Regions from separate parts of the Bradyrhizobium ontarionense genome, predicted to be linked through region 2. Evidence: predicted binding sites of a transcription regulator. Region 2 holds the regulator's gene; the other holds the start of a gene.

Region 1 (5,945 bases), 4.1 Mb from region 2:
GCGGACGCCATATTTGCGCAAGGTGGCGCGCGAGGGCTGGTCGAGATCCTTCATCTCGTTGGCGATTTTGGTGCGCTCGATGACGCCGAGCGCCTCCACCAGCTGGAACGCGATGCCGCGCGCTATGCCGGTGATATCTTCGGCCTTGGAGAGCTCGAACAGCGGGCCGAGCAGCTTTTCGACATGCGTCTTCAGCCACAGATCGAGCCGCGCCTGGACCTTGTCGCGAGCCGCCCCCGTCAGCCGCTCGTCGGCGATGATGCGCAGGCGGGGATGCAGCGCGTCGTCGGCTGCGACCAGCTTGGCCACCGCGTCGCCGGTCCAGCGGATGGTGCCGTCGGCGGTGAGCACGACATGCTCGTCCGGCGCGTTGGACAGTTTCTCGGCACGCGCCTCGATCTCGCCGGCCAGGGCTTTCTGGGCCGCGGCCTGCAGGGCCTTGGCCTCGGAGCCGGCTTCAGCGGCGTCGGGCGCGAAGGTGAATCCATCCAGACGGCCGATCGCGTGCCCTTCAACGATGACTTCGCCGGTCTTGCCGATTTCCGTATTCAAAACACTGTTCTCCCGCAGGCGCCGCATCAATACACTGGTACGGCGATCAACGAAACGCTCCGTAAGCCGTTCATGAAGGGCGTCTGACAATTTATTTTCAAGCTCGCGGGTAATCCCCTGCCAATGATCGGGGTCCCGCAGCCAATCTGGCCGGTTGGCGACGAAGGTCCAGGTGCGAATTTGTGCAATCCGCCCCGACAGCGTGTCGATGTCGCCGTCGACGCGGTCGGCCTGATCGACCTGAGCTGCATACCACGCATCCGGAATCCGCCCTTTCTGCATGAGGAAGCCGAACAGCGTGGTCACGAGCTCGGCATGGGCCGCCGGCGACAGCTTGCGATAGTCCGGGATCTGGCAGGCCTCCCATAGCCGCTCGACGGCCGTGGCACCATGCGCCATGTCGCGCACCTCGGTATCGCGTGCCGCGTGATCGAGCACGCGCAGGTCCTCGGCGATCGGCGCGCGCGTCAGCACCTCATGCCCGGGCGCCAGCGCCAGCGACACCTGCAGCGCGCTGAGGCTCGAGAAATCCAGCCGTGAATTGCGCCATTGCAGCATCTTCACGGAATCGAAGGTATGGTTCTGCAGCGCGTTGACCAGCTCGGGCTCGAATGGCGCACAACGACCGGTGGTGCCGAAGGTGCCGTTGCGCGTGGCACGGCCGGCGCGACCCGCAATCTGCGCAAATTCCGACGGCGTCAGGCGGCGGAATTGATAGCCGTCATATTTGCGGTCGGATGCAAAGGCGACGTGGTCGACGTCGAGATTGAGCCCCATGCCGATTGCGTCGGTGGCGACGAGGTAGTCGACGTCGCCGTTCTGGAACATCGCCACCTGGGCATTGCGGGTGCGCGGCGACAGCGAGCCGAGCACGACGGCGGCGCCGCCGTGCTGGCGGCGGATCAGCTCGGCGATGGCGTAGACCTCGTCGGCGGAGAAGGCGACGATGGCGGTCCGCCGCGGCTGCCGCGTGATCTTGCGGTCGCCGGCGAATTCGAGCTGCGACAGCCGCGGCCGGGTCACCGTGGAGACGCCGGGCAGCAGCCGCTCGATGATCGGGCGCATGGTCGCAGCCCCAAGCAGCAGCGTCTCATCGCGGCCACGACGGTTCAGAATGCGGTCGGTGAAGACATGGCCGCGCTCGAGGTCAGCCGCGATCTGGATCTCGTCGACAGCGAGGAACGAGACGTCGAGATCCCTGGGCATCGCCTCGACGGTGGAGACCCAGTAGCGCGGATTCTTCGGCTTGATCTTCTCTTCGCCGGTGATCAGCGCCACCGTCTCCGGTCCGGTGCGGTCCAGGATCTTGTTGTAGACCTCGCGCGCGAGCAGCCGCAGCGGCAGGCCGATGATTCCGGAAGAATGCGCGAGCATGCGCTCGATCGCCAAATGAGTCTTGCCGGTGTTGGTCGGGCCGAGCACGGCGGTGACGCCGCTTCCAGGAGCGCGGTCGGAGGTGCGCTCGAAAGGCGAAGCAACCGAAGAAGACGAAAAAGCCATTCGTTAAATTTGGGTCTCGAAGCCGGCGTTGCACGCGCGCCGTTCACGCGCGATGGATGCGGAATTGTCGTGTGTCTGGAGAGGCTGCGATGCTTACCCCTGTCTCACATTGTGACGCATATAGTGCTGCTGCTTAAGCTTCGGAACGCCTTGAGAACGAATCGCGCCCGAATCGCTGACTCCATGGTCTTTCCGCTTCGTTCACCGCAACATCTCGCGCCCGGCTATTATGCTAGCACTAGATCAAGTTTTTGCGGGCTCGACAAGCAACGCTTTCGCGATGGAACCAGCAGGCCTTTTGGCGAGGTCCGAGTCGAATCAGAATCAGCGCAGAGTCAAACAGATTCGCGCGGGGGCTGACGGCGTCAACGCAGCGCGCCAGGACACCGCCATTCCGGGACGCGCGCCGCGCGAACCTGGAATCTCGATGTGAGAGACAGCTGTTCAGGACAGCAAACGTCGCATGACACGCCACGACCTCTGGATTCCAAGGTTCAGCCCTGCGGGCTGTCACGGAATGACACCGGCGGAGGCAACAGGCGACTTTATGGAATACGGCTACTGCGTCTTGGCGACGTGAGGCGTGGCCTGCGTGACGAAGGAGGTCGCCTCCAGCATTGCGGTTCCCAACGGCGTCGGGATCACCATCTTGAACGGCACCAGGACGCGCGTGCCGGCGATCGGCACGAGGAAGATTTCCATGTTGCGGGCCTGGGCCAGATATTTGATGACCGGCCGGTCCGGGATGTAGCCCGCGATCGGCGTGAAGTAGACGGCGCAGACCAGCGCCGGACCGCGATAGCCCTTGTCCGCCTTGACGTTCTCCATGCGCTTGTAGTCGAGCTTGAGCTCGTAGCGCATGCGGCCGTCGAACACCGGCGCGGCGCCACGGCAGGATTCCGGCGCGAATAACTCGCCATTGCCGGGGACGCGGACCAACGACGCCGTCATCGGATCGAGCACGCCGCGCTTGTGTGCGTCGGTGACCGGAATGCGGTTGGGATCGACCGGCGGCTCCGGCTCGATGCCGAAATCCTTCACATTCCCGTTCAGGAGATTGATGTGAATCTGCTCCGACTTCTTTCCGGCCGTGGTCGAGGCCTGATAGCTCTGCCCGACCAGCGCCCCGTTGACCACGCGGCCCTGCGCCGCGCCGCTGCCTGAGCCCTGCGAGAAGCTCTTGAGCAGGCCCGCGGTGCCGCCCTGCGCCGAGGCGCCATATTGGTCGTCGCCGATTTCGACCGCCCAAGTGCCCTTGCCGACTGGAATGCCGGCCAGGGAGGCCTCATATTGCGCGTCGAGCCTGGCCTGGGCTTGTGCGGCCCGAGGCGGCACCAGAACCAACAGGCAGAGGACAGAGCCGGCCGCAACCAGGCCGCGGGAAACGAATGAGGGAGCCGAGGTGATGGTCACGTGAGGGATGATCCTACCGATCCGCCTGCCTGCCGCGCATCGGACCAGTCCGGCGCGCCGTCCTTGCTACTTAAGCCAAAAACGCCTTCGAACAACGCGAACCGTCCGACGATGGCGGTTTGTCCAGCGCTTTGCGCCTGAACGGCACCTGGATCAGTCGCCCACGCTCCCGCTCGAACATACCGCCATTCTGGCGTGCGGGGCCGCTCGACCGGACACCCTTCATCGTGCCTGAATACGCCCTTTATATGGTCTAAACTACCGGCTATACCGTTGATTAGACGCTCGCTTTCGGCTCCGCGGCGGTTTTGGGCCGAACCTCGCAGCAGGCCCACCGCGCCGTCTGCGGGAAATCCTGCCTCCGCCGGCCACCAGGACCGCCGTTGGCAGAGGCCTTCAAAACGGTGGCCTTCAAAACCTTGACGAAAAGCCGCATCCCCCCTATACGACCGCATCTCCCAGAGAAGAGCTGGACGAGTTTTGGACCCCCGCGGCCCGCCGACACAGGCGGACGAAGGGTGCGGGGATGAGAGAGGATTTATTGCCATGTCGCGGCGCTGTGAACTGACGGCCAAGGGCCCCCAGGTTGGCCACAAGGTGAGCCACTCCAACATCAAGACCAAGCGGCGCTTCCTGCCGAACCTGTGCAACGTGACCTTCATCTCGGATGTACTCGGCCGCAACGTTCGCCTGCGGGTCTCGACCAACGCGATCAAGAGCGTCGACCACAATGGCGGTCTCGACGCCTATCTGCGCAAGGCCAACGCCGCGACGCTGTCGCCGCGCGCGCTGGAGCTGAAGCGCCAGATCGAGAAGAAGGCGGCGGACGCCGCGCCGGTCGCCAAGGCGAGCTGACACCGCTGAGTTTCAGAGATTGACGCTGGAGCCCGGCGCGTTGCGCAGGGTTGGGGCGGAGTGAGTTGACGGAACGGCCGGATCGCAGGATCCGGCCGTTCTTGTTTGCGATCACACCGGCCCACCGCGCGAGCGGAATCAGGATCCGCTCGCGCAGCAGTTCGCTCGGATGACTGCAAGTCGCGTAGGGTTTACGCGTTCGCACAGCGGTCAGTGACAACTTGCACGGCCGTCTCGGCGAGCCGGCAAAAACAACCCAGACGAACTGTCATGAGAACCGGTCTCCCCAACCTTCCCCGGATGCTCTACACTCGTCCCGGTAGCATTATCGCGGACATTCCTTTGCCATGAAGAATATTGTCATCTGCTGTGACGGCACCGGCAACGAGATCAGCGAGAACATTTCCAACGTCCTCAAGCTCTATCGCTGTCTGCGCAAGACCGACAAGACGACGCCGCAGCAGGCCGTGTGCTACGACCCCGGCGTCGGCACACTGACGCAGCCGGACAGCTGGCACCGCTTCAAGGCGAACTTCAATCTCGTGCTCGGGCTCGCCACCGGCTATGGCCTCGACGACAACGTCATCAAGGCCTACTGCTTCCTCGCCACACACTATCAGGAGGGCGACCGCATCTTCCTGTTCGGCTTCTCGCGCGGCGCCTACACCGTGCGCGTGCTGGCCGGGCTGGTCCACAAGATCGGGCTGATCTCGCCGGATCAGATCAATCTCGCCGGCTCGGGCGTGATCGCCTACAAGAAGTACTCCTCCGACAATCCGAACTCCGGGCGCGGCATCACCACTGAGGCCGAGAGCACCGAGGAAGAGGGACCGATCCCGGAGAGCCACGACGACCAGGCCGCGCAGTTCGCGCGCATCACCTCGGCGCGCTGGCCGACCATCCATTTCGTCGGCGTGTGGGATACGGTGGCGAGCGTGATCGTGCCGCGCACCGACCGGCTCCTGGCGCTGCCGAGCCTCGAGGAGCTCGCCTTCACGATCCAGAATCCGAGCGTGAAGATCTTCCGCCAGGCGGCGGCGATCGACGAGCGACGCAGCATGTTCCGCCTGAAGGCCTGGAACATGCCGCAGACCTTCACGCCCAACCGCTTCAACAAGGCGCAGGCGAGACCGCAGGACGCCAAGCAGGTGTGGTTCGCCGGCGTCCACGGCGATGTCGGAGGCGGCTATCCGGAAGCACAGTCGCCGGCCTCCAAATATCCGCTGCTCTGGATGATCGACGAGGCGGTCGAGGCCGGGCTTGCGGTCAACCCGCGCACGGTGAACCAGCTCGCCTGGGGCGTCCAGCGCAAGAACAGCCCGTTCAAATATGTGCCGCCGAGCGTCCAGGGCCCGTTGCACAATTCGATGACGCCGGTCTGGCGCCTGCTCGAATATCTGCCGAAGAGCGCGAAGTACAAGGAATGGCCGGCGCGGCAGGCGCGTTTCGGATTCTACATCCCGGATTGCGAGCCGCGCTTCATCCCCGACAACGCCTTCATTCATGAGAGCGTGCTGATGCGGATCGCGGAATCGAAGGACTACCGGCCGGTCAATCTGCCGGCGTCCTACGAGCGCGTGCCGCTGCCGGTCAAGCAGAAGACGGAGTAGCCACGCGCGCGGCGC
Region 2 (5,945 bases):
CCGCATCGCGTTCGATTTCGCGCTTCGCTATCCGTCTCGAGTCAACGCGCTCGTGCTGATCGCGCCCTCCATCAGCGGCGCACCGGAGCCGGTGTACCCGCCTGCGATCGAGGCGTTGATGGCTGCGCTCGCCGCCGCCGAGTCGGCCCGCGATTGGGATCGGGTGAGCAGCATCAAGGCGCATCTCTGGGTCGACGGCCCGCTGCAGCGCGAGGGCCGTGTCTCGGGCGGGCTCCGGCAGATGTTTCTGGAGAAGAACGCAGCTGCGCTGCGTGCGCCCGCGGCGGGTGCGAACCTCGACGTGACAGCCGCCTTCGCGCAGCTCGGCGACATCGCCGCGCCGTCACGCGTGATCTGGGGCGACCTGGACTTTCCTCATATTCAGGAGCGAAGCCGCCTGATCGCAGCAGAGATGCCGAACGGATCGGGTCACGAGCTGACCGGAACGGCGCACCTGCCGAGCCTGGAGCGGCCGCACGAGGTGACCGAGCTGATCGCAGGGTTTCTCGCCGGATCGTGAGACCCGTGCCGCAACGGCGAGCCCCCGGCAGCCCCAACTGGCGGAGTCGCGCAGGTACGGCGGATCCGGCAGGCGTCGATGAACTGGCGGCAGACCGTTACGGCTTGGCCGCACCGCGCGCATTCGGTTAGAAGGCTGGTCTTTCGACTCGTTCGTCTCCGTCCGAAGGAACTCCCATGGCCCTGATGCCGGTGTCCGATGCGTTGGCCGCGGTGCTCGCGGGCGCCGCGCCGCTGCCTGAGGAACTGGTGGCCCTGGATGAGGCCCATCACCGGGTGCTGGCGCGCGACCTGGCGGCGCTGCGGACGCAGCCGCCCGAGGCGATGTCGGCGATGGACGGCTATGCGGTGCGGACGGCCGATGCCGATCGCGTCAAGGCGCGGCTGAAGGTGATCGGCGAGGTCGCTGCCGGCCGGCCGTTCGATCGCGCCCTCGGCCCCGGCGAGGCCGCCCGCATCTTCACCGGCGGCGTCGTGCCCGACGGCGCCGACGCCGTCGTGATCCAGGAGGACACGGTCGCCGACGGCGACCACGTCGTGATCACGGAAGCCGCGATCAAGGGCCGCCACATCCGCCCGGCCGGCGTCGACTTCAAGCAAGGCATGGTGCTGCTCGAGGGCGGCCGCCGGCTCAGCGACCGCGACCTGTCGCTGGCCGCCAGCATGAACCACCCGGCCCTGCCGGTCCGGCGCCGGCCGAAGGTGGCGCTGCTCGCCACCGGCGACGAGCTGGTGATGCCGGGCTCGACGCCGGGCCCGGGCCAGATCGTCTATTCCAACGGTTATGCCCTGCGCGCGCTGGTGCGCAGCGAGGGTGCGATAGCAGTCGATCTCGGCATTGCCGCGGATACGCTTGCCGCCACCGTCGCTGGCATCCGCCGCGCCCGCGAGGCCGAGGCCGACATCCTGATCACCACCGGCGGCGCCTCGGTCGGCGACCACGACCTGGTCAAGCAGGCGCTCGACGCCGAGGGCGTCGACATGGCGTTCTGGAAGATCGCGATGCGGCCGGGCAAGCCGATGATGCACGGCCGGCTCGGCGGCGTCAGGGTGATCGGACTGCCGGGCAATCCGGTCTCGTCCTATGTCTGCGCCATGCTGTTCCTGGTGCCGCTGATTCGCCGCCTGCTCGGCCGCGCGCAGCTTCATCTGCCGCGCGAGACCGCGCTGCTCGGCCGCGAGCTCGGCGCCAACGACGTGCGCGAGGACTATCTGCGGGCGCGCCTCGAGGAGCGTCCCGACGGCACCCTGATCGCGACCCCCGTGACCCAGCAGGACTCCTCGTTGCTGGGGAATCTCGCGCTGTCCCAGGCGCTTGTGATCCGTCCGGCGTTTGCGCCCAAGGCTGCGGCTGGCAGCCGTTGCGAGATCATGCGCCTGCCGGACTGAGCCCGCGGTCCCCCCGGCAAAGCCCGGCCTGTTCATCATAATTTAAGGATTGCGGAACACACATCGAACATATAGTGTCCGTTCATGATTTGTTTTTAGTATGTTGCGGGCGCCGCGAATTACGGATCGTCCGACATCCATGCGCTCACGGACTCTTCGCCAAGATTCAGAGCCTACGGATTTCAGACGACATCAAACTGGGGACCAAGTCGAGATGCTGACGCGCAAACAGTACGAACTTCTGCGGTTCATCAACGAACGGCTCAAGGAAGCCGGCGTGCCGCCGTCCTTCGACGAGATGAAGGATGCGCTCGACCTGCGCTCGAAGTCCGGCATCCACCGCCTGATCACCGCGCTGGAAGAGCGCGGCTTCATTCGGCGGCTGCCTAATCGCGCTCGCGCCATCGAGGTGATCAAGCTGCCCGAGCTGTCGCAGGCCGCCAACAACCGCCGCGGCTTCACGCCGTCGGTGATCGAAGGCAATCTCGGCAAGGTGCGAACCTCGACACCTGCGCTCGACGATGGCGAACGCCCCGTGGCGGTGCCGGTGATGGGCCGCATCGCCGCAGGTACGCCGATCGAGGCGCTGCAGACCCGCAGCCACACGATCAGCGTGCCTGCCGACATGCTCGGCAATGGTGATCACTATGCGCTCGAGGTGCGCGGTGATTCGATGGTCGATGCCGGCATCCTCGACGGTGACATGGCGCTGATCCAGCGCAACGAGACCGCCGACACCGGCGACATCGTGGTGGCGCTGATCGACGACGAGGAGGCGACGTTGAAGCGCTTCCGCCGCCGCGGTGCTTCGATCGCGCTGGAGCCTGCCAATACCGCCTATGAGGTGCGCATCCTGCCGCCCAACCGGGTGAAGATCCAGGGCAAGCTGGTCGGACTCTACCGCAAATACTGACGCGCATCGCAACGTCGCGCACGCGATCTGCGATCGCGGCGCGGACTCCTGCGTCTGGAAGCGATCATCGCTCTGCGAAATGCACCGAAGGATGTGCAACGCGGCATACTCAAACGCTTGTGATCGTGCGCGACGGCACGCCGCGCAGATCAGCGCAGAATTGCCGCGAAGCACGCGCTAACATCACCATCGATGTCCACTCTGATAGAGGCCTGCGCCTGTCCGGGGGGAAGCGTGGGTCGGCTATCTCTCAACGAGGAGCGATCCGATGTGTGACTACAGCCTCCATGCCGTTGCGTCCCGCCCCGCCAAAGTGGGCGAGACGCTGGTGTCGACGATGTTCCGCGGCACCGCGACCCGCGGCTTCGCCTCGGAAAGCGAGCCGAACGTCGCGGTCTGCATGCTGCCCGGCACCGAGCTCGCCTTTGCCGAGGATGTCCGCTACGACAGCCGCTGGCTGTGGACCCGGACGATCCGCGAGCGCGTCGCCAAGTTCAACGCGATCGAGAAGCACATTCCGGATCGCCACCACGATGCCATCGAGTTCGCCGACGGCCGCCATGTGCTGGTGACGCAGCTCTGCGAAGGCCAGCGCGTCACCGTGCTGCAACTGCCGGTCACCAGGCAGCCGGCCGAGCGCCGCCCCGATGTCGTCGAGGGGACCGGTTCGAATCCGACCACGCCGATACGCCGCATCAGCATCACGTGAGCTGATCGCGTCTGCGGGATGAACTAATCCTCCACGCCCTGCTCCAGCTCCGGCGGCGTGGCGTCCTGCACGCGTGCCGATGGCGCTCGCGGCGCCAGCGTCGGTTCGAATTCGACCGCCTCCGACGGCGCCGGCCACCATGGGCGGTCGGTGCCAACGGCGCGCGCGGGGGTGACAACAAAGTCGTTGCCGTGCCGCGTCAGCATCAGCGTGCCCTGCTGCTGCAGGCGCTGGCGATCGACCACGGCGGCCGCGCAGGAGACTGGCGCCGGACGCGCGGTCACGACCAGCGCGGCGCGCGCGCAATCGTCCGCGACTGCGTCGGGGCGCAGCGCCATCGCGACGAAGCGGCCGTCCGCCGACGCTGCGACGCAGCCGGCCTCATCGCAGGACACGCCGTCGCCGAGCGATGAATCGGCCGGTGCGCGCGCATCGGCATCGGCGGCGAGCCATTCCTTGACGACGAAGACGTCCTTGCCGGTGCGCATCACATGCAGCCGTCCGTCGCCGCCGCGCACCGCGACGGCGCGCCCGTCACCCGAGATCAGGATATCCGGCAGCGGCGTTGCGCCCGCCCAGACCGTCGCCACCGCCAGCACGACGGCGCCCGACCAGCGCAATGGCGTGCGCAGCAGCCCGAACAGAATGAGCCCGAGACTGGCCAGGACCATCGGCCCGATGCCGAACGCCGTGATGCGCCCAACCGCGCCGGGCAAGGCCGCAACCCACCGCGTCACCGCGATCATCCAGTCGATGCCCCAGCCCATCAGCGACCAGAACGGGCCGTCGAGGCCGAACGGCGCCGCCAGCAGGCCGAGCAGGCCTGCCGGCATCACCAGCGCCGAGACCACCGGCATCGCTGCGAGATTGGCCAGCACGCCATAGGGCGTGATGCGGTGGAAGTGGAACGCGGCATAGGGCGTGGTCGCCAGTCCCGCCACCAGCGAGGCCATCAGCAGCATCGCGATCTCGCGCCCGCCCCACAGCGCGATGCGCTGCGTCGCCGAACTGTCGGGTGTCGCCAGCAGCCGCGGCAGCCCGAACTGCACCAGCGCGACGAGGCCGAGCGTGGCCGCAAAGGACATCTGGAAACTCGGATGCACCAGCGCCTCCGGTGCCGCGACCAGCACGATCATCGCGGCCACCGCGAGCGTGCGAAAGGTGATGGCGCGGCGATCGACCATGACCGCGATCAGCACCACCGCCGTCATGAAGAACGACCTCTGGGTCGCGACCTCCGCGCCCGACAGCAGCAGATAGAAGGCGGCCGCGACCAGCGCCGCCGCAGCCGCCCATTTCTTGATCGGGTGGCTCACCGTCAGGCCCGGAATCAGCGCGAGCAGCGCCCGCATCGCGAAGAACACCACGCCGGCGACCACCGCCATGTGATAGCCGGAGATCGACAGCACGTGGCCGAGGCCGGAGATGAACATCGCGTCGTTCACGTCCGGTGTGATGGCATCGCGCCGCCCGGTCAGGAGCGCGGTCGCGATCGCGCGCTCATCGCCACCGAGACGCGCGCGGATGCGCGCATCGATCGTATCGCGCAAACCCTGCATGATCGCGGCATAGCGCAGGCCGGGCCCCGCGGCCTGCGGCGGCGCCACCGTGGTGATCGCCCCGGTCACGAAGCCGGAGGCACCGATGCCCTGGAAGAAGATGTCGCGGGCGAAATCGTAGGAGCCGGGACGCACCGGCGCGAGCGGCGGCAGCAGCCGCGCCTTCAGCTGCACGAAGCTGCCGACCTCCGGCGCCGCCCCCTTGCGCACGGCAAGCCGGACGCGCGCGAGCGTGATCGCATTGCGCTGGCTTTCCATCGACGCCACGCGCAGCACGATGCGGTCGCTGCGTTCGCGGATGTCGCGCGCCTCGACGAAGCCTGACAGGGACACGCCATAGAGCGGTCGCGCCAGCACCGGATGCGCCACGTGCGCGGTCCTGACGGTCGCCGCGGCAAAGCCGGACGCCGCGGCAGCGATCATCACCGCGGCCGGAAACAGCGGATGCCGCCGCATCAGCACGGCGACGGCGCAGAGCACCACGGCCACCGCGGCGCTCGCCCACAGCACGGGTTCGTGATCAGCAGAGAAATACAGCGCGATGCCGGCGCCGAAGGCGACGGGCACCCAGGGCAGCAGCCGCCCCGCCCCGGCCTCGGCGCGAACCCAGTCCTGCAGCCGCGTCGCAAATGAGGGCCACAGCGCAGGGCCGGCCACGAGCGCGCCGCCCGACGCGCCGCGCGGCGGCCAGACATCCGCCATCGCGCCCGCGATCCCGCGCCTTCGCCCCGGCGGCCTGACCGGCTCCGCCATCCGACCACACCACCCGCTACCCAACCGGACCCGAAGGCTACCGGAAGCTGCGAGATCCCGGCTAGCGGAACGGAACGGGAATCCCGGGCCTGTCCCTGCCGCC

The links. Region 2 encodes LexA, which represses DNA repair genes until DNA is damaged. Its sites were predicted from a motif close to TGTTCNNNNTGTGTTCNG; they were not measured.
Region 1: the regulator LexA is predicted to act here: its motif matches at 2,194-2,211, upstream of LQG66_RS24640 (helicase-related protein).

Annotation. Positions count from the first base shown of each region.
Region 1 covers NZ_CP088156.1:5,563,006-5,568,950, reverse strand. Annotated here, with positions in the region: gene LQG66_RS24640 (helicase-related protein) at 1-2,052, opposite strand, end outside; gene LQG66_RS24635 (DUF3108 domain-containing protein) at 2,611-3,426, opposite strand; gene rpmB (50S ribosomal protein L28) at 4,012-4,320, shown strand; gene LQG66_RS24625 (DUF2235 domain-containing protein) at 4,668-5,930, shown strand.
Region 2 covers NZ_CP088156.1:1,505,238-1,511,182, forward strand. Annotated here, with positions in the region: gene LQG66_RS06680 (alpha/beta fold hydrolase) at 1-520, shown strand, start outside; gene LQG66_RS06685 (molybdopterin molybdotransferase MoeA) at 697-1,908, shown strand; gene lexA (transcriptional repressor LexA) at 2,123-2,821, shown strand; gene LQG66_RS06695 (hypothetical protein) at 3,090-3,530, shown strand; gene LQG66_RS06700 (ComEC/Rec2 family competence protein) at 3,554-5,842, opposite strand.